3 regions of the Neobacillus sp. NPDC097160 genome follow, and region 1 is predicted to be linked to each of the others. Evidence: a T-box and tRNA genes for the amino acid it is inferred to sense, from the RefSeq annotation. Region 1 holds a T-box; the other regions hold tRNA genes.

Region 1 (9,498 bases):
TTTGACAACCACTACAACAATTAACGAAAAAGGGAAAAAATGAGTAAAGCCCCATGCATTTTTGCAAGGGGCTTCATTTGAATTAAACTGATGGTGAATAATTCTCTTTTACAACTTCCGCACAGCGCGGGCAGAGGGTTTTATGCTCCGGATCTTGACCAATATCAGGTGTCACAATCCAGCACCGTTCACATGTTTCGCCTTCTGCCTTTGTAATAACAATGGCTGCTGTTTCTAATTTAAGGGCATTTTCAGGGGCTTTGTCGTATGTTCCTGCCACTTCAAATTCCGAGACGATAAACAGTTGTTTCATGTTTTCGTTAATTGAATCTAACAGCGTTTTTGATTTATCTGTCACATATAAGGAAACTTTTGCTGTTAACGATTTCCCAATTACTTTTTGATTCCTTGCTTCTTCTAATGCCTTTAATACATCATCACGAAGCTTCAAGAATGACGACCATTTTTCTTCTAGTGCTTGTGAACCTTCAAGCTCCTGATACTCCGGAAGGTCGGTTAATTGCACACTTTCCTCTTTGACATTTGGGATGAACTTCCAAACTTCATCTGCTGTATGTGAAAGAATTGGCGCAACTAATTTTGTCAAGGCAAGCAATGCCTCATATAAAACAGTTTGAATTGCACGACGCTCATGGTGGTTCTCTGCTTCAATATATAGAACATCTTTTGCAAAATCAAGATAGAAGGCACTTAAGTCAAGGGTACAGAAATTATTGACTGCATGATAAATGCCGGCAAATTCATAATTTTCATAAGCATTGCGTACATATTTAATCAGCTTATTTAATTTAACAAGCATAAATTGGTCAACTTCACGCAGGTTTTCATACTTAACCATATTTACCGTCGGATCAAAATCCGCTAAATTTCCAAGCAAGAAGCGGAAGGTATTACGGATTTTGCGATAAACCTCGGCAACCTGCTTCAAGATGGCATCGGAGACTCGAACATCTGCCTGATAATCAACAGAAGCTACCCAAAGGCGTAAAATATCGGCTCCAAGCTGATTCATTACTTTGGCAGGAACTACGGTATTTCCGAGCGACTTACTCATTTTTCTGCCTTCACCATCTAGTGCAAAACCATGGCTTAGAACGCCTTTGTATGGCGCTTTGCCTGTTACTGCAACCGCTGTTGACAGCGAAGAGTTAAACCAGCCGCGGTATTGGTCAGAACCTTCAAGATAAAGGTCAGCAGGACGGACTAAATCTTCACGCTCAAGAAGAACGGCTTGATGCGAAGAACCGGAATCAAACCAAACATCCATGATATCTGTTTCTTTCGTAAATGTCCCGTTCGGACTTCCTGGATGGGTAAATCCTTCAGGAAGCAAATCCTTTGCTTCACGTTCAAACCAAATGTTTGAACCATTTTCACGGAATAAATTAGAAACATGATTAATTGTTTCATCGGTAATAATCTCCTCACCGTTTTCAGCATAGAAAACAGGAATCGGTACACCCCAAACACGCTGACGTGAAATACACCAATCACCACGGTCACGAACCATATTAAATAGTCTTGTTTCCCCCCAGGCAGGTACCCACTTTGTTTCCTTAACAGCTTCAAGCAATTCATCTCGGAAGTCTTTAATGGAAGCAAACCATTGAGCAGTTGCCCGGTAGATAACCGGTTTCTTTGTTCGCCAATCATGTGGATAGGAGTGTGTAATAAACGAAAGCTTTAATAATGCGCCAGCCTCTTCCAATGCCTGTGCAATTGGTTTATTTGCCGTATCGTAAAATAAGCCTTCAAAGCCAGGAGCTTCACTTGTCATAACCCCTTTATCATCTACAGGACAAAGAACGTCTAGGCCATATTTCTGGCCAACATAGAAGTCATCTTCCCCGTGACCCGGAGCCGTATGAACGCAGCCTGTTCCGGCATCTGTCGTAACGTGTTCTCCCAACATGACTAAAGAATCACGGTTATATAACGGATGTGCTGCTACAATATGTTCTAATTCCACACCTTTGAGCTTTTGGACAACGGCAGGATTTTCCCAGCCAATTTCTTGCGTTACAGCTTCAAGAAGTGCTTCTGCTACTAAGAATTTATTTCCAGTTACTTCAACCACCACATAGGTTAAATCAGGATGAACGGAAATTCCAAGGTTCGCCGGAATGGTCCATGGGGTTGTTGTCCAGATAACGATTTGCGTATCAGTATCTAGGATACCCTTGCCATCCTTCACCTTAAATCCAACATAGATGGACGGTGATCGTTTATCTTGGTATTCGATCTCTGCTTCCGCCAATGCTGATTCACTTGAAGGGGACCAATATACTGGCTTAAGGCCTTTATAAATATAGCCTTTTTTCGCCATTTCACCGAACACTTTAATTTGCTGTGCTTCATATTCAGGCTTCAAGGTAATATACGGATTTTCCCAATCAGCACGAACTCCCAGACGTTTGAATTGAGAGCGCTGATTATCAATTTGTTCAAGTGCATACTTTGTGCAAAGCTCACGGAATTCGGCAACCGTCATTTCTTTGCGTTTAACCCCTTTATTTGTTAATGCCTGTTCAATCGGCAGCCCGTGCGTATCCCAGCCGGGCACATATGGGGCATGGAAACCACTCATTGATTTGTAGCGGACGATCATGTCTTTTAAAATCTTATTAAGGGCATGACCCATATGGATGTCCCCATTTGCATATGGAGGACCATCATGCAGGACAAACATCGGGCGGCCCTTCGTCCGTTCTTGGACCATTTTATAAATATTCATTTCTTCCCATTTTGCCTGAATTTCAGGTTCTCTTTGGGGAAGGTTGCCTCGCATTGGAAATTCAGTTTTCGGCATTAATAATGTATCTTTATATTCCATTTCTTCTTCCTCCTGTATATCTCATCAGTTAACAGAATAGCCATTTGAACAAATAAAAAAACCTTCTCATCCCAAAAAGGGACGAGAAGGTTTGATTCCCGCGGTACCACCCTGATAGATAGCCGATCTTCACCGGGCTATCCGCTTTACCATTCGTAACGTGAATAACACGCCTGAGCCTACTACCCAAACAATTTAGGATTCGGTCTGGAACTCGAGGGTGATCTTCCAATTTTTCAGCTTTACCAGGCTTTCACCACCCCTGGCTCGCTTCTTAAAAGCTTTTCGAAAAATTGTACTGTCCCTTTCATCGTCAATTTCCATTCTATATCACTATGTTTAAAAATTATATGCTACTAAAACGTATTTCGTCAAGCTAAGGAATCTTCTTCTTGATGAATTTTTAACTCTGTTGCGTCCACTTCATATTCTAATAAATGATCCCAATCGTCCGTATTCAGCATATCAAGCTGTGCTTCGATCAACATTTTAAAACGTGTACGGAACACTTTTGACTGCTTCTTTAAATCCTCAATTTCAAGGGCAATTTTTCTTGCCTTCGAAAGAGATTCGTTTACAATCCGATCCGCATTTTTCTCTGCTTCCTTAATAATAAGCTTTGCTTCCTTTTGAGCATTGCGTTTTACATCTTCACCTGCTTCTTGCGCAATGATGATGGATTTGTTAAGAGTTTCTTCAATATTCACGAAATGGCCTAGACGCTCTTTCATTTCATTCAGGCGCTCTTCTATTTCTTTTTTTTCTCTAAGTACAAGTTCATAATCCTTGATGACTTGATCAAGAAATTCATTTACTTCGTCTTCATCGTACCCGCGAAAACCTTTATTAAACTCTTTATTGTGAATATCTAACGGCGTTAACGGCATTGATGCCACCTCCATAAATCTCTACTTCTATTATGTATAAGCTAATATTCGACAAGTTTTTCGAGAATCCTGCTTTTAAATGAATTATTTTTGCTTGCCGACAATAATCCGCCATTTTTCTTTTTTGGTTTTACCCTCTATTGCATTCAATTTTGCTCTGCCATATCCTCTGACAGAAAACATGTCCCCATCTTCACATAAAAATGAGGGATTTTCAATTAACGTCCAGTTTACTTTTACAAGCCCCTGTTGGATGAACAATTGTGATTTTTGCCTAGATATATGATAAATACCAGAAATAACAGTATCAAGTCGCAAAGAAGATACTGTCATTTCCTGGTCTTCCCAGCTTTCACTTGCTGCAAAGGCATTTGATATGTCCGTTTCAACCAATTTAACCCCTGCTCTGCCGATTGACTCGACATTGTTTTTAATATAGTCACTAATTTCTTTCGCTGCAAAAAATTGAATGTTCCCATCCTTTAGGAGGATGTCGCCAAATTTCCCGCGCTTTAGCCCTAAAGACATGAGGGTACCTAAAACCTGCCGGTGTTCAATTGTCACAAACTTTGTTGGATAATCGATTTTAAATAGACTGATTTGGAAATCATTATCATTTGCTGTTAAATAATCAGGGAAAATATACGCCCGTTTTCGTTCAACTTCATGTGCGCCGCCAAAAAAACTATATCCTATATCACCATTTTCACCAATGAGCATTTTAAGAATATGCTGCTCTCTAGGGTCCAAAAAGTCTGTAAGTTTTGGTGTATAGTGCGTCTCAACGTAATTCTTCCAATGTAATACCTGGTCAATATAGTCCCGTTCTTCCAGTCGAAAATGCTGATAAATGTTCATTAAGGGAAACACAACCTAATTAAAAATTCTTATGCAAGCCAAAGATATACTCTATGCAGCCCGCTTTGTGCAAAGTTTAGTACAAGAAACGCAACAATTGGCGAAATATCCATCATCCCAATCGGCGGAATGATTTTTCTAAATGGCTCTAAATATGGTTCGCAAATTCTTGCTAAAAATTGACCAATAGTGGACTCTCTCGCATTTGGAAACCATGACATTAAGATGTAAATAATTAATGCCCATGAATAAATCTGGATTAACTGCTGCAATAGACTAAAAACAAAAGCCATTCACATTACCACCTTGTATTTTGATTTTCATGGTCAAGGATTAAATCTGAGATATTTCCAGACACCTCAACATTATCAGGAGTACATAAAAAAATACTTAAACCGATTTTTTGAATGTCTCCTCCGAGGCAATAGACTGCCCCGCTTAAAAAGTCAATAATTTGCCGTCCTTGTTCATGATCAATCCGCTGCAGGTTTACTACAACTGCACGGCGATTTTTTAAATGATCGGCAATCTCCGTTGACTCTGAATAGGCTCGCGGCTCCACTAAAATAACCTTTGACGCCTTAGAAGAACTAGAAGAACTTGAAGTCTTTTGTACGCTTTGAAGACTGACAACATTTTGACTTTTCACTGGCTGTTGTTTTTGTTTAACTGGTTCCACCGTCTCCACATACTCATCATTGTTATCATCATATTCATCATCTAAAAAGAAAAATGTTTTTAATTTTGATTTAATCGTCATTTTTTTCACTCCTACCCATCTTCACCGACAAGTGATGTGCCTATTCTAACCATTGTTGCCCCTTCTTCAATCGCAATTGTAAAATCATTGGACATGCCCATTGACAGCTCTGTACAAGGCGCAAAATCTAATTGGTTGGCTTGAACTTGATCGCGAAGTTCTCTTAGTTTTCGAAAACAGTCACGAAGAAGCTGTTCATCATTTGTGAAGGGTGCCATTGTCATTAACCCTTCCACACTAATATTTTCAAATGGCCTTAAGGATTCAATAAAAGATATTGTATCTTCTGGAGATAAGCCATGCTTTGAATCTTCACCAGAAACATTGACTTGAACGAGACATTTTACCTTGTGATTTGCTCGCTTATTGATCTCTTCTGCAAGTGACAGGCGATCTAAAGAATGAATATATTCGACCTTATCAATAATATTTTTTACCTTGCGTGTTTGCAGTGTGCCAATATAGTGCCAATGAGGCTTGTCCTTTAATACTTCCCACTTTTCGAGCAGCCCTTCATCCCGGTTTTCACCTAGATTTTCTATCCCTGCTTCAAGGGCTTCCATTGCTCTTTCAGTGCTTACATATTTTGTTACAGCAATCAATTTCACTTCATCAGCGTTCCGATGTACATTTATACATGCCTCATTTATTTGTTGACTTATTTGCTTAAGTTTTTCTGCTACCCTCATAAACGATCCAAAGTCTCCTTCCAGCCAATAAAGCTTATCATTCTTCCTGTTTTGCCTTTGTCGCGGCGGTGAGAAAAAAATTTATCATCATTACAGCTGGAGCAAAATTGTGTAATGAGAATATTTTTATCAGGTACACCCGTTTTGAGAAGAATTTGCCTGTTTAATTCTTGTAAATTTAATGAATATTGCCCTTCTTTAAGTAAATTATAGGGTAATACTCCGCCATCTTCTAGTGATTTATCTACCAAGGTAATAACATGTTTATCAACAATATAACATTTTTCACAAATGGACGGACCAATTGCGACAAAAATTTCTTCAGGTTTAATTCCTTCTCTGCCCCAGGCTGTTATCATCTGTGCTGCAATTTGACCGACTGTACCCTTCCAGCCAGCGTGTGCCGTACCGATCATTTTTTTTTCAGGTGCAATAAAAAAAAGAGGGACACAGTCAGCAAAGCAAAGTGTTAACAGGATACCCTCTTCATTCGTATAAAAACCATCTATGCCTTTAAAGGAATGTTCATAGGAATTGGACCCTTTTCCACGGTCTGCTTTAGTAATCTTCTTCAAAACAATATCATGTATTTGTTCTGCCCCAACCCAAAACTTTAGAGGGAAGTTAAGCAATTCAGCAACTTTTTCTCTATTCAAACAAACATTAGTACCATTATCACCAACATGAAAGCCAAGGTTAAGGGATTCATAGTCACCCTTGCTGTAACCACCGCTTTGGGTTGTAAAACCAGCAATCAATTCTGGAAATTGACTGACCCAGTTTTCAATGGTTAAATAAGATTGATTTTTTAAATCAAAGGGTTCCATTTGCATACCTCTTCTGTTTTTCCTATAGTTTACCATGAAAAGAAAAAATGGTCATCGTTAAGTGCATGATTCCACTCTAAGCCTCTTCAGACATATTTTCGACACTGCCCTTATACCTCACCAAAATAACATCCTGGCCGATTTTAATGATATTTTTCCAGGGAATGACAATATCTTCATCTTTTCCAAAAAAGCCAAGGACCCTTCCGTTGCCGGAGATCACAACCGCTTCAATTTTACCTGTCGTTAAATTAATCTCAATATCCCCAATATTTCCAAGCCTTTTACCATCTGATACATTTACGACATCTTTTATCTGGAATTCTGAAATTTTAACCACATGCACCACTCCCAATTACATTACTATAATAACTATATGATGGGAGTTGTAAATTTATCTTACTAAAGTAAAAATAAAGCTGTCCGGTGAGGACAGCTTTAACTTTGAATATTTTTATTCATTTGTCTAATGGCTGCTTTTTCAAGACGAGATACCTGTGCTTGAGAGATCCCAATTTCATCAGCCACTTCCATTTGCGTTTTCCCTTGAAAAAACCGCTTCCGTAGGATTAATTTTTCACGGTCGTTAAGTCTGCGCATTCCTTCTTTTAAGGCAATTTCTTCAATCCAATGGATATCTTTATTTTTTTCATCGCTTAATTGATCCATCACGTATATCGGGTCACCGCCATCATTGTAGATCGGTTCAAATAGGGACACGGGGTCCTGTATGGCATCAAGGGCGAAGACGATTTCCTCATGTGGTACTTCTAAGACCTTGGCAATTTCTTCAGCAGTCGGTTCACGTGAGGTCTCGCTCATTAATCGTTCCCTGACCTGAAGTGCCTTATAGGCGATATCTCTCAAGGAACGAGATACGCGAATTGGGTTATTATCCCGTAAGTACCTGCGAATTTCTCCAATAATCATTGGTACGGCATAAGTGGAAAACTTTACATTTTGACCTAAATCGAAGTTATCAATTGATTTCATTAGTCCAATACAGCCAACCTGAAACAGGTCATCAACAAACTCGCCACGGTTGTTAAACCGCTGAATAACACTAAGGACTAGACGTAAATTCCCATTGACGAGCTTTTCACGGGCTGTTATATCGCCCTCTTGCATTTGCTTGAAGAGTATTCTCATTTCTTCGTTCTTTAAAACAGGAAGTTTTGATGTGTCTACACCGCAAATTTCAACTTTATTTCGAGTCAATCCTTTTCCCTCCTCACAGGAGCTGCTGTACAAAAAACAGTATCTCCTCGAGCAGGAAAAATATGCACCTGTCCTCGACTAAGGACAGGTGCATGAATGTCGAAAAATGTAATTATATCGCGAATAGCAACGGTTTTTTTGATGGAAAAAAATTTCTTTTTTTCTTATCTAAACCATTTTGTTAAATTCCTTTCGCAATCTTTTAATGATTCTCTTTTCTAATCTGGAAATGTAGGATTGAGAAATACCTAGCATATCTGCTACATCCTTCTGCGTTTTTTCTTCCCCATTTGTCAGACCGAACCTAAGCTCCATGATTTGCTTTTCACGGTCGGTAAGCTGATGCAATGCTTTTGAAAGGAGCTTCCTGTCCACATTTGCTTCAAGGTCCTTTGTGATAATATCATCATCGGTTCCCAATACATCGGATAATAACAGCTCATTACCATCCCAATCAATATTTAACGGTTCATCAAAGGATACTTCTGATCTGATCTTATTATTTCGTCGTAAGTACATGAGAATCTCATTTTCAATACACCTTGATGCATATGTAGCAAGTTTAATTTTCTTTTCAGGGTTAAAAGTATTAACTGCTTTGATTAAGCCAATGGTCCCAATACTAATTAGGTCCTCAATATTAATACCTGTATTTTCAAACTTTCTGGCAATGTAAACGACTAGCCGAAGATTTCGTTCAATTAATATTGATCTGGCTGCTTTATCACCAACTGGCAGTTTTTTTAATAACATCTCTTCTTCGTCTTTACTTAAAGGAGGCGGCAGGGCTTCGCTTCCGCCAATATAAAAAACTTCATCCGTTTTTATGCCCAATTTTATTAACAACTTATACCAATAGTAGGATAAGCGAAGTCTCCATTTTTTCATGTATGTTCCTCCTTCTAAACCATGTTTTTAATGAGTATAGTATTATTAACTTACTTTCGCAGACCCTCCTTGCTGTTTTGGCCCAGTCAGCATTTTTGGATGAACAATGCACTGGAAGGCATCATCGGCTGAAAGCTGCTGCAGCGTAAAGGATACAAGACCCTTTTCGCATAAGTATTGAGCACCGTTTTGTTCAATCAAAATAAAATCGGGTTTTACGGCAACAATGAGCTGATTTTCTTTTCCAACCACCCGACAAGGAACAATTCTTAGCCTATTTTGCCATTCATTAGGAAATTCTTGGCTGCCCATTATGAGTGGTTCAGGGTCCTCTGCCAGTTTTCTGATTGATTCTGGGATGGCTTCCAATTGGTTTTTGATAGAGACAAACATAACAGGGAGCTTTGACAAGGGATCGTATAGTTGGTTACCACTGTCTACTAATCCCTTAAAAGTCATGCTTTCACCTTCAATATTCAGCCTGACACAAACGATTTGTTCAAATTGAATTTTTGTC
Region 2 (9,498 bases), on a different contig from region 1:
ATAAACACCCTTGGGACGATGGAAAAGCTTGAATCTTCTTTAATCCGATTATAAAGGTGCATAATGTGCAAGACTTTTAAAAGCTGCCGTTTATACGCGTGCAGCCGTTTAACCTGGACATCAAATATGGCCCCGGTATCAACCGATACTCCGGTCTTATCCAAAATAACATTAGCAAGCCGCTGTTTATTTTCATTTTTTATTTTTAACAACTGCTCTAAAAAGGAAGAATCGTTTTGATAGTTAAGCAATTGGGTAAGCTCCGTAGCTGAATAAGTCCAAGAAGGCCCGATTGAGTCTGTAATGAGTGAAGATAATTTTGGATTTGCTTTTAACAGCCAGCGGCGATATGCTATTCCGTTCGTTTTATTGTTAAATTTCTCCGGAAACAGTTGATAAAATTGCTTCATTTCCCGCTGCTTTAATATTTCTGTATGTAGCTTGGCTACACCATTGACACTAAAGCTTCCGACAATCGCTAAATGTGCCATTTTCACATAATTATCCGCTATAATGGCGAGAGAGCCAACTCTCTGCCAATCACCAGGGGTCTGGTCCCATAGTTCCTGGCAAAACCGCTCATTGATTTCTTCCACAATCATATAGATCCTTGGCAGTAACGGACGAAAAATATGTATCGGCCATTTCTCTAACGCTTCCGATAATGTCGTATGATTGGTGTATGAAATGGTATGTTTCGTAATATACCATGCCTGTTCCCAATCAAACCCTTCCTCGTCAATCAGGACCCTCATGAGCTCAGGAATAGCAAGTACAGGGTGCGTATCATTGATGTGTATACAAACATGTTCATGAAGTTGATTCAGGCTGCCGTGTTGTTTCCGGTAAGTTTTTAAAATAGATTGAATACTTGCTGATACTAAAAAGTACTGCTGTTTCAGCCGTAAAATCTTCCCTTCATCATGGGTATCATCAGGATATAAAAACTCGGAAATCGATTCGGTCTCCCGCTTATATTTCAAAATATCCTCATGAAAGGGAAATTGCGAAGGCTCTGCATTCCAAAGCCTTAGTGTATTAACAGTAGTGGATTTAAACCCGATAATAGGCATATCATGAGGAACCGCCATAACGGTTTCTGCATTCAGATGCTGAAAGACAAGACGGCCATTTTCCATCTTTGTTTCTACCTTGCCCCAAAATGGGATTTTCACTGCGCTATCAGCCTTGCGAATTTCCCAAACATTACCGCTTCTCAGCCATTGCTCCGGCAGTTCCACTTGATACCCATCGACAATTTTTTGTTCAAACAAGCCATGTTTATACCGAATGCCATGGCCATGACCGGGTAAATTCAGTGAGGCAAGCGAATCAAGAAAGCAGGCGGCTAACCTTCCTAAGCCGCCGTTTCCTAAGCCTGCATCCGCTTCTAATTCCTCCAGTTCATCCAAATCAATACCCAATTCCTGAAGTCCAGCTTGCACTGTTTGCTCTACACCTAAGTTAATTAAATTTTGACTTAACAGTTTTCCTAATAAATATTCAATTGAAAGGTAATAGACCTGCTTCCCTTCGGCAGCAAGATATCGTTCATTCGTTGCAATCCAGTCATTACTGACAAACTCCCGAATCATACTGCCGAGGGTTTGATAATGATCCCTTGCTGAACTTTCTGAGAAACTCTTCCCCACCAACATCTCAAGCCTTTTAAGAAAAGTTTTCTTAAACTCTTTTTTACTAGAAAACATGCGTTTCACTCCTTGAAACGAGCTCAGCATATAGCTGGTTATACCTAAATGCTGATTGGGCCCAGCTATAATCCATTTCCATTGCCTGCTTGACAATCAATTTCCACGTCTTTTGATCATGATAAAAGTGTAAGGCTCTTTGGATGGTATAGAGCATATCATGGGCATTAAAATTTTGGAAAGAAAAGCCGTTTCCTTCGCAGGTAAATTCGTTCCAGGCCTTAACTGTATCGTTTAAACCTCCCGTTTCACGGACTATCGGGATGGCACCATATTTCATCGCAATCAGCTGCCCAAGGCCGCATGGTTCAAATTGAGACGGCATTAGAAACAAGTCTGCTGCCGCATATAGCTTGTGGGCAAGATCCTCATTAAAACCCGTAAAAACCTTTAATTTTTCAGGATAGATTCTGGCAGCTTGCCTTAAATGTTCCTCGTACTCATAATCACCGGTTCCAAGAATGATAACCTGAATATCCTCTTGCAAGATTTCACGTAGGACACACTTCACCAAATCTAAACCCTTTTGCCTTGTAAGCCTTGAAATCATTACAAGTAAAGGAGTACCTACACTTTGCGGCAATCCAAATCTTTTTTGAATCTCTCTTTTGTTGATTGCCTTTTTTTGAGACGTATCTGCTTTATAGGTCTGATCAATGAGTGGGTCAATGGCCGGATTGTAAAAGTCCTCATCGATCCCATTTAATATCCCGATAAGATCCTCATTTCTATCCCGCAAAAGTCCATCCAGCTTTTCACCATATACGGATGTTTGAATCTCTTCTTTATAAGTTGGGCTCACTGTCGTTATTTTGTCCGCCGCAACCAGTGCCCCCTTCATAAAGTTGATATTTCCAAAAAACTCCAAATGGCCTGTGTGGGAGGATTTATTATCCATTCCCAGCAAATCCCCTAATACCTCTCTTGGAAAAATCCCTTGAAATTGCAGGTTATGAATCGTAAACACGGTCCGGATTTGCCCGTACCCTTTACGTTTGTAATATTCCGTTCTTAAGAGAAAGGGAATCATTGCTGTATGCCAGTCATGACAATGCAGTACATCTGGGAAAAAATGAAGCTGGGCTACTGTCTCGAGTACCGCCCGATTAAAATAGGCAAATCTTTCGCCATCATCAAAATAGCCATAAAGATTTTCGCGTATAAAATAATATTCATTATCTACGAAATAGTAGGTAATTCCTTGATGGGCAAGCTCCTCAATTCCGCAATATTGATTTCTCCAACCGACGGGAACGGTAAATTCTTTGATTTTTTTCATTTTCCGCTTGTATTCTTCTGGGATAGATCCATATTTAGGAAGAATCACCCTAATATCTGTTCCCAAACATTTTAGTTCTTTTGGGAGGGATCCGGCAACATCCGCAAGTCCCCCCGATTTAGCAAATGGACCACATTCTGAAACGGCAAATAATACTTTCACGAGTTCATCAACGCTCCTTGTTTCGACCCTTTACGAATGACATATGGTGAATGAGCAGTTCCCGTTAAATGAGTTCCAGCCTCCACCTTTACATCCTTATCTAAAATAACTGAATCTAAATAACAATTGTCCTCGATTTGGCACTTTTGCATGATAATACAGTTTTTAATGACTGCGCCTTTACCAATTTTTACACCACGTGAAACAATACTGTTTTCAACCGTTCCACCAATAAAACAGCCGTTTGCAATCATAGCATTCTTCACTGATGAGCCCTTTACATATTTGGTTGGCGGCTCATCTTTCACTTTTGTAATAACTGGCTGCTCTTTTAAAAACAATTGCTTCCAAACATCAGACTCAAGCAGCTTCATACTAGTGGAAAAATAGTTTTCAATCGAATCTATCATCTCGGTATAACCGGCATAATCATAGTGACAAATAGAATAATTGGTATGAATGGCAGTTACGACATCCCTCATACAGGTATATCCTGTTTCATGTCTTGTTTCAAGCAGCTTAATTAGTAAAGAGGTTTTAATTAAATACATTTCCATTGGTCTTCCATCCTGGTGATGGATTTCAGTTATATCGCATTTTGCCTGGCTATGCCAATTTAATATTGGCCTAAAGTCCATATTAAAAATCGTGTAACAGTTGGCGATAATCGCATACTCTTGTGTACTGCGATAAAAATAGTCCATATTGGCTGCAAAATGTTCAAACGATCCGACTTTATTGCCATCGTTATCGACAATCGGGGATGGGAAAAAGAAAAGGCCGTCCCGCTTTCGATTTAAGTCCCAATTTTTTCCCGAACCCAAATGGTCCATTAGCGAACGATACTGCATTTTCGGAAAAATTGCCACACTTCGAATCCCTGAATTCACCATGTTTGATAGAACAAAATCAATAATGCGGTAACGCCCCGCAAAAGGCAAAGCCGCAAGTGATCGATGTGTTAAAAGATCTTCTAAATCTTCATGATAAGTTGTGGCATCAATAACGCCTAAAAGCTTTCTCTTCAATCAAATTCCCTCCTGTTTTTCTACTAATGAACATTTTGCCAGCTAACTATTTAATAAGCAGGATAAAGCCCGGTTAACATTTCTTCTGTAACAAGAATAATTTCATCATCAAACGAACGAATTACTGTCCCGTCTGGTATCTTTACATCACCCGGTACAATTGCTTTTTCAATTAAGCAGTTATTTCCGATAATGGCATCAGGCATAATGACTGACTCCTTGATCATGCTGCCTTTTCCAATCGTTACACCTTGAAATAGAACAGATTTATCGACTTCACCATCGACGGTACAGCCCTCATTAATCAATGACTCTCTTACAATTGCATTAGAAGAAATATATTGCGGCGGCTGATTCGGATTGACTGAATAAATCCTCCAGTCATGGTCAAATAAATCTAATTCACAATCTTCACCTAAAAGATCCATGTTTGCTTCCCAAAGGCTTTGAACCGTACCAACATCTTTCCAATAACCCTTAAACGGATAGGCAAACAATTTCTTATTTTCCTCTAAAAGCAGCGGGATCACATCTTTACCAAAGTCATGACTGGAATCTGGATTCCGTTCATCCATTTCTAAATATTCCTTCAGTATATTCCAGCTAAATATATAAATGCCCATAGAAGCAAGATTATTCTTCGGATTGCTAGGCTTCTCCTCGAATTCTACTATTCTCATATCATCGCTTGTATTCATGATCCCAAACCTGCTGGCCTCGACCCATGGGACCTCTATCAAGGAAATCGTCACATCGGCTCTTTTTTCAATATGATATTCAAGCATACTCTCGTAATTCATTTTGTAAATATGGTCACCAGAGAGGATTAATACATATTCCGGTTGATATTGTTTAAGATAATTTAAATTTTGATAAATGGCGCTTGCAGTTCCGGTATACCATTTTACTTCTGAAGACTCACTATATGGGGGTAAAACGGTTACCCCGCCATCTTTGCGGTCAAGATCCCACGCACTGCCTATTCCAATATAGGAATTTAACAGAAGAGGCTGGTACTGTGTTAAAACCCCTACTGTATCAATGCCAGAATTGGCACAATTGCTTAAGGTGAAATCAATAATACGGTATTTTCCGCCAAACGGAACGGCTGGTTTTGCCAAATCCTTTGTCAGCGAATTAAGTCTGCTTCCTTTCCCTCCTGCTAACAGCATGGCTACGCACTTTTTCTTTCCCATTTCCTTTTCTCTCCTTTCGTTTTTTAACCGGTCTTATGATTTGAAAACCATACGGTGGAATTGTCATTTCTATTGAAAATGGCTGACCATGGAAGGGCTCTTCTAACGCCAAAATAGTTTTTTTATTCATCAACCCAGCCCCGCCGTATTCTTGTTGATCGCTATTTAAAATTTCTCGGTACTCACCAGCTTTGGGGACACCGACTTTATACACTGGATAGTGCACACCCGTAAAGTTAGTGACAATGATTAAATAATCCTCTTCCTTTTTTCCTTTTCGAATAAAGGAGAAAATCGATTGGCTGCTGTTATTTGCATCAATCCATTCAAATCCATCCTGCAAATGATCTAATTCATACAGTGCCTTGGAGCGTTTATAAAGTTTCGTTAATACTTTTACATATGTGTTTAAATTGCGGTGCATGTCATATTCCATTAAGTTCCAATCTAATTCTTCTTTGTCCTTCCACTCGGCAAACTGGCCAAATTCAAAGCCCATAAATAATAGTTTCTTTCCTGGGTGGGCAAACATATAGCCTAGCAGTAGCCTTAACTGGGCAAATTTTTCCCAGTAATCCCCCGGCATCTTATCCAGGAGCGATTTTTTCCCATGGACCACTTCATCATGTGAAAATGGCAGCATAAAGTTTTCTAAAAAGGCATATAAAAGTGAAAAAGTTACTTTTGAATGGACTATTGATCGAGAATATGGAGGTGTTTCCATATATTCAAGCATGTCATTCATCCAGCCCATATTCCATTTATAATCGAAGCCAAGACCTCCGTAACGGACAGGTGTGGTCACATTTGGAAACTCAGTAGAATCCTCACCAATCATTAAAAAATGGGGATCGTAATCATGTACTTCTTTGTTTAACTTTTTCAAAAAATGAATGCCAAACGGATTCTCACGCTTCCCCTGGGCAGTATTTGGCCAATAGATGATGTTAGCAACGGCATCCATCCGAAAGCCATCAATATGAAAATAGTCAATCCAATATAGAGCATTTGAAATAAGGAAGCTTTGTACCTCACCTTTTCCTAAATCAAAATTGGCTGTCCCCCATACGACATTTTCTCTATCATGAACATGGCTATAAGAATAAATATGTGTTCCATCAAAGCGGTATAGTCCGTGTGCATCCTTGCAAAAATGTCCCGGAACCCAATCAAGAATGACACCTAAACCATGCTGATGACATTGGTCCACAAGGTATCTAAAGTCATCTGGGGTACCATATCTTGATGTCACTGAGAAATAACCAGTTCCTTGATATCCCCATGAGTCGTCGAGCGGGTGCTCGACAAGTGGCAATATTTCTATATGGGTAAAACCATGCTCCATTACATAAGGTATAAGCTCCTCTGCCAAATCCCTATAGGTTATGTAGTCCCTATTGGCCTTCTTCCTCCAGGATCCAAGGTGTACCTCATAAATAATGGCAGGATCAGATAATAGGTTCTTTTTTTCCCTTCGGTTCATCCAATGACCATCTTGCCATACATAATTGTTTAAGGAATAAACAATGGACGCAGTATTCGGTCTTACTTCTGAATAAAAGGCAAACGGGTCTGCCTTCAGGAGCCTTTCCCCTGTTTGTGAGATAATTTCATACTTATAAATGCATCCTTCCAAATCTTGATTTACAACAATAATCCATACTCCCTCATCATTTACCTTCTGCAGGTCATATCCTTCACCATTCCAGTTATTAAAATTGCCCGTGAGCCTCACCTGACAAGCATTAGGTGCCCATACGCAAAATCGTGAATATACTTGATCGGAATTCTTAAAGATATGAGCGCCAAAAAGCTGATGACTTTTGCATAAGCTGCCCTCATGAAATAAGTGCAGCTGGTAATCGGTTGGAAAAAACGTATTCACTGCCATGGCTCTCCTCATCCTTAATGAAAATATGTATTTCAATGACCAATTATAAGTGCAAATGAACCATATTCCTCATAATACTTTTTTATCTTTTCTGACAACATATGATGTTAGTCGCTACAAACGGCGCTTTTACGCCTTCTTTCGGCACCATGTGACAAAAATTCCACCGTTAATCGACAGAAATCTAGTAAGTTTTTTAAAAATTTTTTAAAAATTCCAGAATAAAAATTATTTGATTACTTATAAATGAGTGGGATGAAATTTAGGAGAATCACGGATAATGTAAGCGGTATCAACGCTTTACAGCATTATGATAGGAAGAAAAATATTATAGGAGTATAATTAATTCTCGATAAAAGTAGGTAATTAGAAATAGGGCTATTGTCTAAGGCTTTTTATGCAATTGAAGTTACTATTTTTTGGGCCTAAATCGAATAAAGAATAAAATTAGGCACAAAAAAACTGATAACATATTGTTATCAGTTTTTCTGTATGACCCCTACGGGATTCGAACCCGTGTTACCGCCGTGAAAGGGCGGTGTCTTAACCGCTTGACCAAGGGGCCAGATATTTATGGCGGAGAAGGAGGGATTTGAACCCTCGCGCCGGTTACCCGACCTACACCCTTAGCAGGGGCGCCTCTTCAGCCTCTTGAGTACTTCCCCATATGGCTCCGCAGGTAGGACTCGAACCTACGACCGATCGGTTAACAGCCGATAGCTCTACCACTGAGCTACTGCGGAATAATAAAGAATAAATGGTGGGCCTAAATGGACTCGAACCATCGACCTCACGCTTATCAGGCGTGCGCTCTAACCAGCTGAGCTATAGGCCCACATATATGGAGCGGGTGATGAGAATCGAACTCACAACATCAGCTTGGAAGGCTGAGGTTTTACCACTAAACTACACCCGCAAAAATCAAATTATTATGGGGCGACTGATGGGAATCGAACCCACGAATGCCTGAACCACAATCAGGTGCGTTAACCACTTCGCCACAATCGCCATAAGTTAAGTAAAAATGGTGGCTCAGGACGGAATCGAACCGCCGACACAAGGATTTTCAGTCCTTTGCTCTACCGACTGAGCTACTGAGCCACTAAGTGGCGGTCTGGACGGGACTCGAACCCGCGACCTCCTGCGTGACAGGCAGGCATTCTAACCAACTGAACTACCAGACCGAATTGCGGGGACAGGATTTGAACCTGTGACCTTCGGGTTATGAGCCCGACGAGCTACCAGACTGCTCCACCCCGCGATAATAGAAATTATAAAGCTGAAGAAAATAATATGGCGGAGGAAGAGGGATTCGAACCCCCGCGCGGTTTAACCCGCCTGTCGGTTTTCAAGACCGATCCCTTCAGCCGGACTTGGGTATTCCTCCATATTATAAGTGTTACTGGTGGACCTTGTAGGACTCGAACCTACGACCGGACGGTTATGAGCCGTCTGCTCTAACCAGCTGAGCTAAAGGTCCAAGATAAAATTTACTAACTAAATGAAATATTTGGTAGCGGCGGAGGGGATCGAACCCCCGACCTTACGGGTATGAACCGTACGCTCTAGCCAGCTGAGCTACACCGCCATAATTTGATTTAAGATATAATTGGTGGAGTCTAGGGGGATCGAACCCCTGACCTCCTGCGTGCAAAGCAGGCGCTCTCCCAGCTGAGCTAAGACCCCAGTATAATTGTTTGTAATGGTCGGGAAGACAGGATTCGAACCTGCGACCCCTTGGTCCCAAACCAAGTGCTCTACCAAGCTGAGCTACTTCCCGTAAAATAATGGCGCGCCCGGAAGAAGTCGAATCCACAACCTTCTGATCCGTAGTCAGACGCTCTATCCAATTGAGCTACGGGCGCATTATTTTAAATGGTGCCGAGGACCGGAATCGAACCGGTACGGTAGTCACCTACCGCAGGATTTTAAGTCCTGTGCGTCTGCCAGTTCCGCCACCCCGGCACTATTGGAGCGGAAGACGGGATTCGAACCCGCGACCCCCACCTTGGCAAGGTGGTGTTCTACCACTGAACTACTTCCGCATATTACATTTAAATGGTGCGGGTGAAGGGAGTCGAACCCCCACGCCTTGCGGCGCCAGATCCTAAGTCTGGTGCGTCTGCCAATTCCGCCACACCCGCATGAAGTTGTAAATGGTGAGCCATGAAGGACTCGAACCTTCGACCCTCTGATTAAAAGTCAGATGCTCTACCAACTGAGCTAATGGCTC
Region 3 (9,498 bases), on a different contig from region 1:
TAAACCGTTATCCAATTTTGATGAAAAAGGCCCTGATTTTTATTGGAATGACTTTGTTGCGGGGGAACATTGCGGCACACATTTTGATGCCCCCGTCCATTGGATTTCGGGCAGGGATCATGATTCCGTAGATACAATGCCGTTAAATAACATGATTGGCGAAGCCTGCGTCATCGATATAAGGAAAGAAGTCTCAGAAAATCCGGATTATTGTCTTTCAGTGGCTGATATTCAACGTTTTGAAGAACAGCATGGAGAAATTCCTAAACATTCATGGGTACTAATTCATACGGGATGGGCTAATTTTGTAGACGATCACGAAAAATTTTATAACATTGGCGAAGATGGTCTGCCGCATACGCCTGGAATTACGAAGGAAGCCTCGATCTTTCTTGCCGAGGAACGGGATATTCTAGGGGTTGGCGTGGAAACCGTCGGGACAGATGCAGGGATTGCTGGCGCATTTAATCCCCCCTTCCCTAATCACTATTATATGCACAAAGCAAATAAATACGGTCTCGCTCAATTGACAAATGTGGATCAACTGCCAGCAAAAGGCGCGATTCTAATCGTGAATCCATTAAAAATTGAAAAAGGCAGTGGCAGCCCTGTCCGAGTTATCGCGTTGGTTGAAAAAGAGTAATACACTTTAACGACAATTTGATTGCAAGTGTCAAGTCACTCATTTTTTTGAGGATATATCATAATAATTGGAGGGTATTGTAATGGAAACAACTAGTGAAAAAGTGACGGTAGACCTTAAGCTTGACGAAACGTACGGCGCGTTTATTAATGGTGAATTCGTAGAGCCGTCCAATGGTTATATTGATGCTATCAACGCAGCAAACGGAAAATTACTGTCAAAAATCGCCAGATGCGGAAAAGAAGAGATTGACCGGGCAGTAACAGCTGCGAACGAAGCATTTAAAGGATGGTCTACTACGCTGATCGAAGAGCGATCCGCTTTACTTCATAAAGTTGCTGATGTACTAGAAGCAAACCAAGACCGTCTTAAAATGATTGAATGTCTGGACACGGGCCGTCCGATTCATGAATTCGACCTGGATTACCAGCTAGCAATCTATCAATTTCGCTATTTCGCTTCTGCAATCTTAACATATGAAGGCGCCTCGAGACCTGTTCAAAACGGACATTTAATTGTTAAGAAAGAGGCTCTTGGCGTTTGTGCGCAAATTATTCCTTGGAACGTACCGATGATAATGGTTTCCTTTAAGCTGGCTCCGGCGCTTGCCGCAGGAAACACGGTCGTATTAAAACCTGCAGAAGATGCGAGCCTTTCCACGATGGAATTTGCTAAACTTTTACAAGAAGTTCTGCCAAAAGGTGTCGTGAATATTGTTCCAGGTTACGGAACGGAAGCAGGCCAAGCACTGATCGATCATCCGGATGTACACAAGCTCGCCTTCACTGGAAGTGTTGATGTTGGGCGTTTAGTTGGTAAAACAGCTGGAGAAAGAATCCTGCCAGTCACCCTGGAACTTGGCGGGAAAGCCCCGCACATTGTTTTTCCAGACGTAGATATTGATCGTGCAGTGGAAAATGCAACACTCGGATACACCTTCTTTAACGGACAAAGCTGTATTCTTGGAACGCGTCTCTTCATCCATGAGGACATTTATGACGAGTTTGTAGAAAAATTAATTGCCAGAGCAAAAGAAGTAAAAATTGGTGACCCGACGGACCGATCCACAAGAGTAAGTGCTCTGATTAATGAGAAACAAGGTAAGAGTGTACTCGGCTATTTCGAGATCGCTAAAGAAGAAGGCGCTAAAATCCTCTATGGTGGCAATCGTGTTACGGTTCCAGGTAACGAATATGGCTATTTTATTGAGCCAACCATCATTGAAGCTACGAGTGAGATGAGAATTGCCCAAGAGGAAATTTTTGGACCTGCCGCCACGGTTACACGATGGAGCGATATCGATGATGTCATCAGGATGGCAAATGATGTTGACTACGGTCTCGCGGCAGGTATTATGACAAACGATCTTGAAAATGCTTTAGACACTGCGAATAAACTGCAGGCAGGAAGTGTTTGGATTAATCAGTACTTTAACTTCCAGTCCGGCGCACCATTCGGCGGCTTTAAGAACAGTGGCGTCGGCCGGGAATATAGTAAGGAAGCATTGGATAACTATACACAATCGAAGACAATTGTTGCAGCGTATCAGTTGCCGCCAGCTGGGTTTTTTAAATAGTTTAATATAAGAAAAATGACAAAGCCAAAACAGCTTATTTCACTGTTTTGGCTTCTTTTTATCCCTTTGCCAAGTTTTTCTAAACTCGATACCGAATTCACTTCCATAAACTTTACTCATTTCAGCTCCAAAGCGCAAAATATTCACTGAATTCAAACATTTTGTAAAACGTTTTACAGAACTTAATTGTTTTAAACATTAAACTTATCGTAGGTTAAAAGTTTGAGAGCGTCCATTGAATGAATGAGGTATTGCTTATTTACTTTACTGACAATTCCCTTTTCTTGCAGGGAAAGCATGACGTTAGAGACGCTTACTCTTGAGGAGCCGACAACCTGAGAAAGTTCTAGATGGGTAAATGGGATGGTGATGAAAACACAATCTCCTGTTCTTTCTCCAAATGTTTCTGCCAGCTGCACGAGCACAAACATAACTCGTTCCTCTATTTTGGAAAAGCTCATTAATTGGGTTTGGACCAGCAAGGCATTTTGTTTTTGGCTCATGGATTGCAATGCATGTTCAAAAAGGCTTGGACTTGCCCTGACTGTTTCTTGGAATATAGCTCGGGGAATTCTAATAACTTCTATATTCGTTGATGCAGCAGCACTATACGGATATATTTTCGTAGTCCAAACATTGCATTCACCAATGAGTGATTTCGCTCCGACAACAAACAAATGCCGTTCTTCGCCGGAAGGAGACAGCAGGTAGGCTCTTATACGCCCTGCTAGAATGAAATAAACATCCGATAAGGGCTGGTCTTCCATAAATAGGCAGGTACCCTTTGGGTAAGACTTGAGCGTCCCTTTTTGCTTAAAGATATCAGGTTCCCACATCCCTTTCTCAACCCATAAATTCATGTGCGCGCCTCCTTTAACCAGACTGATAGAAAGGAAGAAAAGTAATGAATCATCCTTTTAAAGAACAACGAAAGCTTTTTCCAACATTAGCAAATACCATCCATTTATCCAGTTGTTCACAAAGTGCGATCAGCTTGCCAGTGAAAGATGCCATAAATAAGTATCTTGAAAGCTGGACGGAAAATGGCATGGATTGGATGGGCTGGATGGAGCGGGTTCAAGATGCTAAAAATGAGTTTGCTGCATTAATTAATGCCGATCCCGAAGAGATTGCTGTTTTATCTAGTGTGTCTGACGCAGCCTCTGCTTTTGCCGGTGCCCTTTCCTTTACAGCTGAGCGAAATAAAGTCGTCACCACAGATATTGATTTTCCTTGCATTGGACATGTTTGGCTTTCTCACGAAAGGAGAAACGCACAAGTAACCTTTATCCCTGTGGAAGAGGATCAAACAATTTCATTTGAATCCTACGAAACAGCGATTGACAGCCAAACACTTGTTACGTCCATCCCACATGTGTCCTATTATAACGGCTTTAAGCAGAATTTGAAATCGCTTTCTTCCCTCGCTCGCAGTAAAGGGTCCTACGTATTTGTCGATGCCTACCAGTCCGCCGGAAGTGTCTCGATCGATGTCAAAGATAGTAATGTGGATGCGCTCGTGGCAGGAGCCCAGAAGTTTTTACTTGGAGTTCCCGGAATTGCCTTTATATATGTAAAAAAAGAACTGGCCAATCAATTAGAACCACTGACAACAGGATGGTTTAGCCGGAAAAATCCATTTGCTTTTACAAATCAAGTTTTAGACTATGCAGATGGTGCGCGAAGGTTTGATACAGGAACACCGCCCATGATCAATGCTTATGCCGCCCATGCAAGCATTTCCCTCCTTAATGACATTGGCGTCGAACGGATTGAAACGTATTTACAGCATTTATCTAAGGTCTGTCTAGAAACCGCTCAAAAACACCAACTCGAAATCGCTAGTCCTTTAGATACTGCGCAAAAGGGAAGCACTACCGCTATTCGGGTGAAAAATGCTGCCTATTTAGAAGGTCACTTGAAATCCCAAGGAATCATTGTATCAGCCCGTAATGATGTACTTAGAATCGCTCCGCATTTTTATAACACAGAAGAAGAAATTATCCGGACCATTGAGGCGATTGCCCATGCTCTTATTACAAAGTAAAAAAATCGCAGCGATTTTTATAGGCACTTTCCTTGTAGCTGCTGCTTATTATGTTTTTCAAAAACCAAATGGCATAACGGCACCGGGATTGGGGGGAATTGCCGTGATCTTGGCCAACTTCCTGCATTCCCCCTTAGGACTTGTCTATTTTATACTCAACATTCCATTATTTTTAATCGGATACCGTTCCATCGGTTCCTCCTTTGCCTTTTTTAGTTTGATTGGAATGGGAGCACTTTCTCTCTTTTTAGCCGTTTTATCAACAATACCTACCCTTCCTTCACCTATTATTGGGTGTATTTTAGGGGGATTACTTTCAGGGATTGGGATTGGGATTGTCATCCAAGCCGGTGCCACAACGGGCGGACTCGATATTGCCAGTGTTGTGATTACAAAGCATTTTCCCTTCATAACAATCGGAAAAACCATGATGGCCGTAAATGGCTGTGTACTTCTTTTGACCTTTTTAACAGATGGATTAGATCATACCGTTCTTACTTTTTTAAGCATTATCATTGCAGGAAAAAGCGTCGATTCATCGATATCCGTTATCGGGCGATATAAAAAAGAGGGGGCAAGTTTATGAAGGATCATTTAGTAAAGCAAGAAGAGGGTCTGCAACGGGCGCTTACCGACCGTCAACTCACGATGATTGCCATTGGCGGGGCAATCGGAACTGGATTATTCATGGGAAGCGGGATTGCTATTGGCTATGCTGGGCCAGGAGTTCTAATCAGTTATGTGATTACGGCATGTATTGCTGTAATCATGATGTTTAGTCTATCAGAAATGGCGGTTGTTCATCCGACAGCCGGCTCCTTTGGCACATATGCTGAAATGTATCTAAATTCTTGGGTTGGATTCTTAGTTCGTTATATGTATTGGGCTGCCCAAGTAATCGCCATAGGCAGCGAAGCGGTCGCAGTGGGAATATACATGCAATATTGGTTCCCCTCGATTCCTATTTGGCTTTGGACACTTGGGTTTGGTGCCATTATTCTGTATGTTAACAGTCGTTCTGTAGGAAATTTTGGATCAATAGAATATTGGTTTGCTATGATTAAAGTGGTAGCCATTATCCTCTTTATCATTTTTGGAATTTCCGTTGTATTTGGGATTGGACACTCGGAATCCGTTGGTTTTGGTCATTATACCGATAATCAAGGTTTCTTTCCACATGGGTTTAAAGGGGTTTGGATGGGTGTACTCATGGCCATTTTCTCCTTTTACGGGGTAGAAATCATTGCAGTTACCGCTGGTGAGTCTAAAAATCCACAAAAAGCAGTCCCAAAAGCAATGAAAACCATGATTATTCGTTTATTCCTTTTTTATATTCTGTCATTAGCCATTATCCTGGCCATCGTCCCTTGGGCACATGCCGGTGCAACGGTAGTGGAACAAAGTCCTTTTGTGAAGGTCTTTGAAAATTCCGGAATTCGTTATGCGGCAGGAATCATGAACTTTGTCGTCCTAACGGCGGCCTTATCAAGCATGAACACAAATCTTTATCTCACTTCCAGAATGCTTTTCTCGCTTTCAAGAGGGAACTACGCACCGAAATCTCTAGGGAATTTAAACAAAACCGGCACTCCTGTGAATGCCATCCTAGCTTCTAGCGGTGGTGTCTTGGTTGCCAGTCTTGTTTCTTACTTTAGCCCAATGGCTTTTAACTATCTTTTTGGGGTAGCATTATTCGGGGGAATCCTCGTATGGATTATTATTTTAGTAAGCCATCTAAACTTTAGAAATAGTGTTCATTTACAACATCCAGAGCCACTGCCTGTAAAAGCCCCATTATTCCCGCTATTACAGTGGATTGGAATCATTCTATTAAGCGCTATTCTGATTACGATGGCCTTTTCATCAGACTTCCGGGTCGCATGGCTAGTTGGAGTACCGTTTATCATCATCGTTAGCATCATCTTCATCCTTCGTCGAAAAACAATTCCAGCTGGAATCGACAATCAAGTAAAATCCTAAAAGTTATAAAAAAGAATGTTTTGGGCATAAACAGATATATTTCCAGATTATCACCTTCTTTCCTTGCTACAAAAGGAAGGAAAAAGAAAACCACCCTCAGGGACGGTTCTGTTGGATTTTTTCATTGGTAAAAAAACCAACAGAACCGTCCCCTTGGTCACCCCTGGTCGAAATCACCCTTCAAAAAAATGTATCATAAGGTTAAAATAATAGAATAGAAATTGTGAAAAAGGAGCTGAGTATTGTGGGACCGCAGCCAAGCAAAGTAACATATACATGTAATGGTAAAATATGTCAGATGAACAAACTAATGGAAAACTACCAGTAATTCAAATGGCAGAAGACAATTACAGCTGGAAAGAGTTAGGTAAATACCTAATGACATATGTAGGATATCAGATAAAAATTGACATTATTGATTAGAGAAGAAAGTACAGAATTTCCACCCTTAACAACTAAAGGAAATAAATACTAGGGATGCATGATTACGATGATCAGCTTCCCATTAATTTTAGTCCCTAATTCCGTAAAAATCATTTAATCAATCGTTTGGGCAAAGACAACATAGAACGACAAGCTCAAAAATTTAAAGGATGCGTTACAGAGCTGGAAATCTACATTTATATATATTATGAGGAAATTAGGGAGGATTGGAATTGGCGAATAAATATTGTCCTATATGTGGAGAGGAAAACAATTGCATGACAGGTCCTGGAGAACACGGTAACTGCTGGTGTGATATGGAGGAATTCCCCAATGGTATTTTCGAATTAGTGCCAATGGAAAGTCGAAGAAAACATTGTATTTGTAAAAATTGCTTAAATAAATATAAGGAAGAACAGTAATATTATGTCGATCCATGCAGCGGTGTAAAATAAATCGATAATTGGGCACAAAAATGACTCCTGGGGACGGTTCTTAAGGTCTTTTCATTCACTTTTTCTTGTTCAAAAAGCCACCAGAACCGTCCCCTTGGTTCCAAGTTTCCGTTTCCGGCACCTTTTCGATATCTGGATTGGGGGAGAGAATCGAACTCTTCATTTCATCGAAGTAGGGCCCTTCTACTTGGACGTTTGAATGGATGACAGGCACCAACACAAAAAAAGCAGAGAACCTTTGCTCTCTACTTCTACTTTTAAAAATAATGACTCCGCAGGTAGGACTCGAACCTACGACCGATCGGTTAACAGCCGATAGCTCTACCACTGAGCTACTGCGGAATAATATGGTGGGCCTAAATGGACTCGAACCATCGACCTCACGCTTATCAGGCGTGCGCTCTAACCAGCTGAGCTATAGGCCCACATTTTGGAGCGGGTGATGAGAATCGAACTCACAACATCAGCTTGGAAGGCTGAGGTTTTACCACTAAACTACACCCGCATGCTAGAAATTTGGAGGCAACACCCGGATTTGAACCGGGGATAAAGGTTTTGCAGACCTCTGCCTTACCACTTGGCTATGCTGCCTAACTTTGGCTGGGCAATCTGAACGTGAACCAAAGCATACTGCAATCAAACCACGATGCTTTATTTACTGCTTGGTTATAGCCCAACATGAATAAAAATGGGGCGGCTGATGGGAATCGAACCCACGAATGCCTGAACCACAATCAGGTGCGTTAACCACTTCGCCACAACCGCCATGATGGTGGAGGGGGACGGATTCGAACCGCCGAACCCTGAGGGAGCGGATTTACAGTCCGCCGCGTTTAGCCACTTCGCTACCCCTCCATATATAAAAAAAAAGAAAAGCATATTAGGTAAATGATGGCTCAGGACGGAATCGAACCGCCGACACAAGGATTTTCAGTCCTTTGCTCTACCGACTGAGCTACTGAGCCGTTTTAATATAGTCTCCTAAACTTTTATTAGGATCATCCTTTGCTCAAAAGAACTTTCGTTCTTTCTCGCAGATTGCCGCAGAAGCAATTTCGGTGATGTAAGCAATCTGCTCTACCGACTGAGCTACTGAGCCATAGAAAAAATCTATATCAACGGCATTTAATATACCGGAATAAAAAATGGCGGTCTGGACGGGACTCGAACCCGCGACCTCCTGCGTGACAGGCAGGCATTCTAACCAACTGAACTACCAGACCAAATTGCGGGGACAGGATTTGAACCTGCGACCTTCGGGTTATGAGCCCGACGAGCTACCAGACTGCTCCACCCCGCGACAATAATAAATATTAAATTTTGTCCATGCTCAATGTACCCATGGACTGTATCAATCTCAGAAAGCATATGCAAGCAGCAGCTCGATTGATACAACTCGCAGATTATTCATTGAAGCAACGCTCGTTGCTCCACCCCGCGACAATAGAAATTATAAAGCTTAAAAATAATATGGAGGAGGAAGAGGGATTCGAACCCCCGCGCGGTTTGACCCGCCTGTCGGTTTTCAAGACCGATCCCTTCAGCCAGACTTGGGTATTCCTCCAAATGAGATATAAATGGACCCTGTAGGACTCGAACCTACGACCGGACGGTTATGAGCCGTCTGCTCTAACCAGCTGAGCTAAAGGTCCATTAATGCGATAGCGGCGGAGGGGATCGAACCCCCGACCTTACGGGTATGAACCGTACGCTCTAGCCAGCTGAGCTACACCGCCATTTTTTAAAAAACAATGGAGCCTAGCGGGATCGAACCGCTGACCTCCTGCGTGCAAAGCAGGCGCTCTCCCAGCTGAGCTAAGGCCCCATAATGTGAATGTAAACTTCCTGGTCGGGAAGACAGGATTCGAACCTGCGACCCCTTGGTCCCAAACCAAGTGCTCTACCAAGCTGAGCTACTTCCCGTTTATATGGCGCGCCCGGAAGAAGTCGAATCCACAACCTTCTGATCCGTAGTCAGACGCTCTATCCAATTGAGCTACGGGCGCATTATTCTATAAATGGTGCCGAGGACCGGAATCGAACCGGTACGGTAGTCACCTACCGCAGGATTTTAAGTCCTGTGCGTCTGCCAGTTCCGCCACCCCGGCTTGAAAGAGAGCGGAAGACGGGATTCGAACCCGCGACCCCCACCTTGGCAAGGTGGTGTTCTACCACTGAACTACTTCCGCATAAAACAAGCAAAAAAAGAGAATGGAACTTATTATGGTGAGCCATGAAGGACTCGAACCTTCGACCCTCTGATTAAAAGTCAGATGCTCTACCAACTGAGCTAATGGCTCGTACTATAATGATTCACTAATCTTTTATTGTGGTAAGTCAGATGCTCAAAAGAACTTTCGTTCTTTCTCGCAGA

Evidence for each region. A T-box is a leader RNA that pairs with one kind of tRNA and senses whether it is charged. The one in region 1 lies ahead of ileS (isoleucine--tRNA ligase), so its partner is inferred to be a tRNA-Ile.
Region 2: it encodes a tRNA-Ile, which carries the amino acid that the T-box ahead of ileS (isoleucine--tRNA ligase) is inferred to sense. The anticodon was not compared.
Region 3: it encodes a tRNA-Ile, which carries the amino acid that the T-box ahead of ileS (isoleucine--tRNA ligase) is inferred to sense. The anticodon was not compared.

The regions. Positions count from the first base shown of each region.
Region 1 covers NZ_JBIWDU010000018.1:48,456-57,953, reverse strand. Annotated here, with positions in the region: gene ileS (isoleucine--tRNA ligase) at 83-2,854, opposite strand; T-box leader at 2,929-3,174, opposite strand; gene ACIQXV_RS22845 (DivIVA domain-containing protein) at 3,226-3,741, opposite strand; gene ACIQXV_RS22840 (YlmH family RNA-binding protein) at 3,826-4,599, opposite strand; gene ACIQXV_RS22835 (YggT family protein) at 4,629-4,892, opposite strand; gene ACIQXV_RS22830 (cell division protein SepF) at 4,898-5,359, opposite strand; gene ACIQXV_RS22825 (YggS family pyridoxal phosphate-dependent enzyme) at 5,371-6,048, opposite strand; gene pgeF (peptidoglycan editing factor PgeF) at 6,045-6,875, opposite strand; gene ACIQXV_RS22815 (YlmC/YmxH family sporulation protein) at 6,952-7,215, opposite strand; gene sigG (RNA polymerase sporulation sigma factor SigG) at 7,314-8,093, opposite strand; gene sigE (RNA polymerase sporulation sigma factor SigE) at 8,262-8,981, opposite strand; gene spoIIGA (sigma-E processing peptidase SpoIIGA) at 9,027-9,498, opposite strand, start outside.
Region 2 covers NZ_JBIWDU010000023.1:81,236-90,733, forward strand. Annotated here, with positions in the region: gene ACIQXV_RS25955 (glycogen/starch/alpha-glucan phosphorylase) at 1-1,709, opposite strand, end outside; gene glgA (glycogen synthase GlgA) at 1,699-3,150, opposite strand; gene ACIQXV_RS25965 (GlgC family sugar phosphate nucleotidyltransferase) at 3,147-4,178, opposite strand; gene ACIQXV_RS25970 (glucose-1-phosphate adenylyltransferase) at 4,229-5,374, opposite strand; gene glgB (1,4-alpha-glucan branching protein GlgB) at 5,316-7,265, opposite strand; tRNA gene ACIQXV_RS25980 (tRNA-Glu) at 7,759-7,830, opposite strand; tRNA gene ACIQXV_RS25985 (tRNA-Ser) at 7,840-7,930, opposite strand; tRNA gene ACIQXV_RS25990 (tRNA-Asn) at 7,934-8,008, opposite strand; tRNA gene ACIQXV_RS25995 (tRNA-Ile) at 8,024-8,100, opposite strand; tRNA gene ACIQXV_RS26000 (tRNA-Gly) at 8,108-8,181, opposite strand; tRNA gene ACIQXV_RS26005 (tRNA-His) at 8,198-8,273, opposite strand; tRNA gene ACIQXV_RS26010 (tRNA-Phe) at 8,291-8,366, opposite strand; tRNA gene ACIQXV_RS26015 (tRNA-Asp) at 8,373-8,449, opposite strand; tRNA gene ACIQXV_RS26020 (tRNA-Met) at 8,453-8,526, opposite strand; tRNA gene ACIQXV_RS26025 (tRNA-Ser) at 8,560-8,652, opposite strand; tRNA gene ACIQXV_RS26030 (tRNA-Ile) at 8,669-8,745, opposite strand; tRNA gene ACIQXV_RS26035 (tRNA-Met) at 8,777-8,853, opposite strand; tRNA gene ACIQXV_RS26040 (tRNA-Ala) at 8,876-8,951, opposite strand; tRNA gene ACIQXV_RS26045 (tRNA-Pro) at 8,969-9,045, opposite strand; tRNA gene ACIQXV_RS26050 (tRNA-Arg) at 9,054-9,130, opposite strand; tRNA gene ACIQXV_RS26055 (tRNA-Leu) at 9,142-9,230, opposite strand; tRNA gene ACIQXV_RS26060 (tRNA-Gly) at 9,236-9,310, opposite strand; tRNA gene ACIQXV_RS26065 (tRNA-Leu) at 9,325-9,409, opposite strand; tRNA gene ACIQXV_RS26070 (tRNA-Lys) at 9,423-9,498, opposite strand.
Region 3 covers NZ_JBIWDU010000001.1:618-10,115, reverse strand. Annotated here, with positions in the region: gene ACIQXV_RS00145 (cyclase family protein) at 1-643, shown strand, start outside; gene ACIQXV_RS00140 (aldehyde dehydrogenase family protein) at 726-2,219, shown strand; gene ACIQXV_RS00135 (Crp/Fnr family transcriptional regulator) at 2,411-3,079, opposite strand; gene ACIQXV_RS00130 (aminotransferase class V-fold PLP-dependent enzyme) at 3,124-4,266, shown strand; gene ACIQXV_RS00125 (YitT family protein) at 4,247-4,852, shown strand; gene ACIQXV_RS00120 (amino acid permease) at 4,849-6,246, shown strand; gene ACIQXV_RS29780 (DUF7713 domain-containing protein) at 6,538-6,669, shown strand; gene ACIQXV_RS00115 (cysteine-rich CWC family protein) at 6,903-7,091, shown strand; tRNA gene ACIQXV_RS00110 (tRNA-Asn) at 7,395-7,466, opposite strand; tRNA gene ACIQXV_RS00105 (tRNA-Ile) at 7,473-7,549, opposite strand; tRNA gene ACIQXV_RS00100 (tRNA-Gly) at 7,556-7,629, opposite strand; tRNA gene ACIQXV_RS00095 (tRNA-Cys) at 7,642-7,715, opposite strand; tRNA gene ACIQXV_RS00090 (tRNA-His) at 7,814-7,889, opposite strand; tRNA gene ACIQXV_RS00085 (tRNA-Tyr) at 7,895-7,979, opposite strand; tRNA gene ACIQXV_RS00080 (tRNA-Phe) at 8,017-8,089, opposite strand; tRNA gene ACIQXV_RS00075 (tRNA-Asp) at 8,271-8,347, opposite strand; tRNA gene ACIQXV_RS00070 (tRNA-Met) at 8,351-8,424, opposite strand; tRNA gene ACIQXV_RS00065 (tRNA-Ser) at 8,596-8,688, opposite strand; tRNA gene ACIQXV_RS00060 (tRNA-Ile) at 8,703-8,776, opposite strand; tRNA gene ACIQXV_RS00055 (tRNA-Met) at 8,787-8,860, opposite strand; tRNA gene ACIQXV_RS00050 (tRNA-Ala) at 8,877-8,949, opposite strand; tRNA gene ACIQXV_RS00045 (tRNA-Pro) at 8,971-9,047, opposite strand; tRNA gene ACIQXV_RS00040 (tRNA-Arg) at 9,054-9,130, opposite strand; tRNA gene ACIQXV_RS00035 (tRNA-Leu) at 9,144-9,232, opposite strand; tRNA gene ACIQXV_RS00030 (tRNA-Gly) at 9,242-9,313, opposite strand; tRNA gene ACIQXV_RS00025 (tRNA-Lys) at 9,349-9,424, opposite strand.